Regions from separate parts of the Cobetia sp. PDI-12MA genome, predicted to be linked through region 2. Evidence: predicted binding sites of a transcription regulator. Region 2 holds the regulator's gene; the other holds the start of a gene.
What was found. Region 2 encodes PhoB, which activates phosphate uptake and scavenging genes when phosphate is short. Its sites were predicted from a motif close to TGTCATANNNNTGTCANA; they were not measured.
Positions count from the first base shown of each region.

Region 1: AC5WNI_RS15200 (PhoX family protein) is a predicted target of PhoB. The motif match lies at 1,275-1,292, and genes of this name have one in related genera.

Region 1 is NZ_CM183351.1:3,601,036-3,604,243, reverse strand. Features, by position in the region: gene AC5WNI_RS15205 (3-deoxy-7-phosphoheptulonate synthase) at 1-1,105, shown strand, start outside; gene AC5WNI_RS15200 (PhoX family protein) at 1,383-3,208, shown strand, end outside.
Region 2 is NZ_CM183351.1:3,963,506-3,966,713, forward strand. Features, by position in the region: gene AC5WNI_RS16790 (chorismate--pyruvate lyase family protein) at 1-418, shown strand, start outside; gene ubiA (4-hydroxybenzoate octaprenyltransferase) at 486-1,376, shown strand; gene phoB (phosphate regulon transcriptional regulator PhoB) at 1,600-2,289, shown strand; gene phoR (phosphate regulon sensor histidine kinase PhoR) at 2,297-3,208, shown strand, end outside.

The sequences.
Region 1 (3,208 bases), 360 kb from region 2:
TGTTGATCCCTTGACTGCCGAGAACGCCACCGTGACCCGCTCTGATGCCGCCCAGACTCCGACCACACCCGGACGCATCAGTCGTGAAGCCCTGCCCAGCGCCAGCGAATTGCGCGAGCAGCTGCCGGTGGACGCCGACTTGGCCGGCCAGATTCGCCAGCATCGCGATGAGATCAATGCCATTCTCGCCGGCGACGATGATCGTCTGCTGGTGGTGGTCGGGCCGTGCTCCATCCATGATCTCAAGGCCGCGCGTGAGTACGCCCAGCGCCTGGCGCTGATCGAGCCGCAGGTGCGTGATCGCCTCAAGCTGGTGATGCGTGTCTATGTCGAGAAGCCGCGCACCACGGTGGGCTGGAAGGGGCTGGCCTATGATCCGCATCTGGATGGCAGCGATGACATGGCCACCGGCCTGCGTCAGGCGCGCGAGCTGATGCGCGAGATCAACCAGCTGGGCCTGCCGGTGGCGACGGAGCTGCTGCAGCCGCTGACCGCCGCTTACCTGGAAGACCTGCTCGGCTGGGCAGCCATCGGTGCCCGCACCACTGAGTCGCAGATCCATCGCGAGATGGCCTCCGGCCTCGGCTGTGCCGTGGGGTTCAAGAACGGCACTGACGGAGGCGTCGAGGTCGCCGTGCAGGCCATCGGAGCGGCGGCGCATGGGCATCGCCACTTCGGCATGGATGACAGTGGGCGTCCGGCGCTGATCGAGACCGCGGGCAATCCGCATACCCATGTGGTGCTGCGCGGCGGTCATGGCCAGCCCAACTATGACGCCGCCTCGGTGGCCGCCTGCCGGCGTGAGCTGGAAGGCGCTGGCCTGACGCCGCGCCTGATGGTCGATTGCAGTCACGCCAACTCCCGCAAGGACCACCGCCGCCAGAGTGAGGTGATGCTGGATGTGCTCTCTCAGCGTCTGGCGAGGGATGATGCCTTGATCGGCGTGATGCTCGAGAGTCACCTCAATGAAGGCAAGCAGGCCTTGCCGGCAGCGGAGAAGCTCTCCCAGCTGCGTCATGGCGTGTCCGTCACCGATGCCTGCCTGGGCTGGGAAACTACCGAGCATTTGCTGAACCTGGCCGCCGAGCGCCTGCGCGAGGCCTGATGCAAGGCTCTATACATCAGGTCTCGGACGCCAGGCCCGCGCCTCGTCGGGAGGATGACGACGCGCTTGTCTGATAATTGCTGAATTTGTCGGCTTGTCTCCTGAAGCCCCTGCGCCCAACGGTCGAAAGGCCGTTGGGCGCTGTCGTCTATCGTCGCTGTTGTCCCTTCGTCACGGAATTGTCATCGGGCTCGCGTATCACTCTTGTTGCCTTCGGCATGCACTTGCGGGGCATGCCTGAACAGAACAACCCGAAACCTGACTACGGTGAAGCGACATGAGCAAGGAAATCGAAGACCATCGCCTGCTTAATCCCAGCAGCAACGAGACATTCTCATCTGTCATCGAGCGACACATCTCGCGTCGTCGTGTCTTGCAGGGTGGCCTTGGCATGGCGGCTGCCAGCATGCTCGGTGGTTTCGGTCTTGCGGGGCTGAGCACCACGGCCAACGCCGCCAGCAACGAAGCGGGCAAGAAGACGCCGCTGGCGCTGGCATTCGAGTCCATCAAGGGGTCACGCACGGATGCCGTCGTGGTTCCCAAGGGATATACCGCACAGGTGCTGGCGCCGTGGGGCACACCGCTCAATGCCAAGGCACCCGAGTGGAGCAAGGATTTGGCGATGACGCCGGATATCCAGCTCAACACCGTCGGCATGCATCACGATGGCATGCACAACTTCGCCTTGAGCGACGACACGGCCTCCAGCAACTTCCTGCTGGTCATGAACAACGAATACATCGATCAGGATGCTCTGTGGGCGCCCAAGGGCGGCGCGACCAATGCGGATTCCGGCAAGCGCCCGGTCGATGAAGTGCGCACCGAGATCAACGCCCACGGCGTGACAATCGTCGAGGTCAGGAAGGACAGCAACGGCAAGTGGGAAGTGGTGGGTGATTCGCGCTACAACCGTCGCTACACCAGCGCCAGTGAAATGAAGCTGAGCGGCCCGGTGGCGGGAAGCGATTACGTCAAGACAGCCTTCTCGCCGGATGGCATGCGCACCCGTGGTACCAACAACAACTGCGCCAACGGCTACACCCCGTGGGGCACCTACCTGACCTGCGAAGAGAACTGGCCGGGTTACTTCGTCAAGCGCAGCGATCGTCAGCTCGATGACAACCGTATCGGCATCGAGACCGAGCGTGGCCGCTATGGCTGGGAAACTGCCGCTGGAGATGCCAGTGAAGTCGAAGGCGAATTCGCGCGTTTCGACAACACGCCGACGGCAGACAGCGCCGACAAGGATTACCGTAACGAACCGCGGACCTTCGGTTATATCGTCGAGATCGACCCCTACACCGGCGAGCAGGCCATCAAGCGCACCGCGCTGGGCCGCTTCCGTCACGAGGGCTGCTGGCCGGGCAAGCTGGTCGAGGGGGAGCCGGTGGTCTTCTACTCCGGTCACGATTCGCGCAACGAGTACATCTACAAGTTCGTGTCAGACGCCAAGTGGGACGCCGCTGATGCGCGTGGCGCCGGTGACTTCAAGGACCGCCTGGCGATCGGCGACAAGTACCTGGACAAGGGCACGCTGTATGTCGCCCAGTTCTCCGCCGATGGCACCGGCAAGTGGCTCAAGCTGACGCCGGAGGCCGTGACCAGGGATGGCCGCACCCTGGCCGAGGCTCTGGGGCTGGCGGCCGATGACCTGGCCGGTATCATCATCCATACCGTGGACGCGGCGGATCTGATGGGCGCCACGCCGATGGACCGCCCGGAGTGGGGCGCCGTCGACCCGGCTTCCGGTGAGGTCTACATGACACTGACCAACAATTCCAAGCGCACCGAAGAGGGGACCGCGGCTGCCTTCACCAATGACGGCAAGACCATCGAGGAGCCGGGAGTCGGTTACAGGACGGCGCCGACCAATGCCGCCAATCCGCGCGGTGACAACGAGGCGGGACAGATCATCCGCTGGCGCGAGGCAGGGGATCACACCGCCTTCGATTGGGAGATCTTCGTGTTCGGTGCAGCGGCCAGTGATGCCGACAATCTGTCCGGCCTGACCGAGATGAATGAATTCGCCAGTCCGGATGGCCTCTACTTCGACGAACGTGAGGACGAGCAGGGCATCCTGTGGATCCAGACGGACAACGGCTA
Region 2 (3,208 bases):
CATCCAGGGCCTGCGCGTGCGCCTGCTGCTTCAGGACACCGGCCCCGCGCGGCTTGATGAAGCACGCCTGCTGGGCATCGGCCCACGCCGGCATGTCTGGCGACGCGAAGTGGCGCTCTGTCATGGCGATACGCCATGGGTGATCGCACGCTCGCTGGCGGCGCTGGACCTGGCCCACGGTCATCGCCTCTCGACGCTGGGCGAGCGCTCGCTGGGCCATTGGCTGTTTCGCCAGCCCGACCTGATACGCAGCGCCATCGATATCAGCCGCGCCCCGCTGGTGCTTTCGAGCTCCAGGCCGCTGGCCCGCACCACCAGCCTGTGGATGCGCCGCTCGATGTTCTCGCATGGTCGCTTCAAGGTGCTGGTGCAGGAGGGCTTCACGCCAGCCTTCCAGCACGCGCTGCAACTGACCTGAGCCGTGCGGCCGACTGGCCTCGTTTCCCTCTCTTCCCTTGCCCACTACCACCCGCCCAGGAGCCCCGATGACCGCGTCATCCACTTCCGCCGCTTCGCGTCCTTCCAGACTGGCCGACTACCTCGCCCTGACACGGCTGGACCGCCCCATCGGCACCTGGCTGCTGATGTGGCCGACCCTATGGGCACTGTGGCTGGCGGCAGATGGCATCCCCGAGCGCACGACCCTGCTGATCTTCATCGCCGGGGTCTACCTGATGCGCGCCGCCGGCTGCGTGATCAACGACTACGCCGATCGGCATTGGGACAAGCATGTCGAGCGCACGCGTGACCGACCGCTGACCTCGGGCCGCATCTCGGAGCGCGAGGCGCTGACACTGTTCGGGGGGCTGGTCGCGGCCGCCTTCGTGCTGGTGTGCTTCACCAACCTGACCACGGTGCTGCTGTCGATCGTCGCCGTGCTGTTGGCAGCCAGCTACCCATTCATGAAGCGCTTCCATCATCTGCCCCAGGTAGTGCTGGGCGCCGCCTTCGGCTGGGCGATTCCGATGGCCTTCGCCGCGACGCTGGAGGAGGTGCCGACCTACGGCTGGTGGCTGTTCGCGGCCAACCTGATGTGGACGGTGGCCTACGACACCGCCTATGCGATGGTCGATCGCAACGACGACCTCAAGGTGGGCATCAAGTCCACCGCCGTGCTGTTCGGGCGTGCCGACAAGCTGATGATCGGCCTGTTGCAGCTGGGCATGCTGGTGGTGTTGATCGGCATCGGCCTGCAGCTGGCGCTGGGCATCTTCTACTGGCTGGGGCTGGCTGCCGCCGCCGTCACCTTCGTCTGGCAGCAACGTCTGATCCGTGAGCGTGAGCGTGCGCCCTGCTTCCAGGCGTTCCTCAACAATCATTGGACGGGGCTGCTGATCTTCGCCGGTATCGCCCTGGCGACCTGGCCGATGAGCTGACTCCTGCATAAATATTCGCATTATTTAATTTAAAGCTATCCCTGCCCCCGGTTGCTCCCCAGCCCACGATTCATGCCTGCCTGCCGCGCCTCCAAGGCGGCTGGCAGGCTTGCGTGCAAGCTGCCATGCTGGCAGTTGTCATCTGGTTGTCATATAAGCGGGTTGTAATCGTCATCGACTTGTCATTCTGGCGCGTGCGCCGACTGCTGCATGGGATCTAGCGATGAGCTCCAAGACCGTACTGATTGTCGACGATGAATCCTCGATTCGCGAGATGATCGCCGTCGCCCTCGAAATGGCGGATTACCGCGTGCTGGAGGCAGACAATGCCCAGGACGCCCACGCCATCGTCGTCGATGAAAAGCCCGATCTGCTGTTGCTGGACTGGATGATGCCGGGCACCAGTGGCCTGGAGCTCGCGCGGCGTCTCAAGCGAGACGAGACCACCTCGGAACTGCCGATCATCCTGTTGACCGCCAAGGGCGAGGAAGACAACAAGATTCAAGGCCTGGAAGCCGGTGCCGACGACTACATCACCAAGCCCTTCTCGCCACGCGAGCTGGTCGCCCGTCTCAAGGCCGTGCTGCGTCGCACCACCCCCAAGGGGGTCGAGGAGGCAGTGGAAGTCGAAGGCTTGATGCTCGACCCGGCCAGCCACCGCGTCACCGCCCACGGCAACTCACTGGATGTCGGCCCGACCGAATATCGCCTGCTGCAGTTCTTCATGACGCATCAGGAGCGTGCCTACACCCGCAGCCAGCTACTCGACCAGGTATGGGGGGGTAACGTCTATGTCGAGGAGCGCACCGTGGACGTGCACATCCGCCGCCTGCGCAAGGCGCTGGGCACAGGCCATCAGCATCTGATCCAGACCGTCCGTGGCACCGGTTACCGCTTCAGCGCTCAGGCCTGAGGGATTCATGCGCTATTGGACCAACGAGCTATGGCGCCTCGGCTACCTTGCCGGTGGCTTCGGCCTGATCGGTGGCCTGCTGGGCCATCTGGGCTGGGGCCTGGCGCTGGGTCTGGCGCTGTATCTGTTCGTCCATCTCAAGCACTTGAAGAGCCTCTATACCTGGCTGATCACCAATCCCCATGAAGAGCCACCGCCCGGCGATGGCGTGTGGGGAGACCTGCTCGATCGTCTCTACCGCTATCAGAAGGGCCAGCGTCAGACTCAGGAGCGACTGCGCAGCATCCTCAACCGTATCCAGGAATCCTCCGAGGCCATGCGCGACGGCCTGGTGATGCTGGACAACCACGGTGACATGGAATGGTGGAACAGCGCTGCCGAGCAGCTGGTCGGTCTCAAGGCCAGCCACGACCGCGGCCAGCACATCACCAACTATCTGCGTGACCCCGCCTTCATCGACTACTTCAATCGGCTGGCCTACCGCGAGCCGCTGACGCTGCAGTCGCCGCTGTCTGACAACCTGACGCTGCAGATTTCCATCACCCTGTTCGGTGACAACGAACGTCTGGTCATGCTGCGTGACGTCACCCGCCTCTATCGCCTGGAAGAGATGCGCCGCGACTTCGTGGCCAATGTCTCCCATGAACTGCGCACGCCGCTGACGGTACTGGCCGGCTATCTCGAGACCTACTCCGATTACGCCGATGACCTGCCACCGCGCTGGCAGCGTGGGCTGGGCCAGATGAAGAGCCAGACCGACCGCATGCAGCACCTGGTCGAGGACCTGCTGACCCTGTCACGCCTGGAAACCGACGAGCTGTCCGACAACGGCCGCTGCATCGACATGAGTGCCCTGCTCGGCCATATCCGCGACGACGCCGAAGGCCTGTCCCAGGGACGCCACACCTTCTCCATCGAG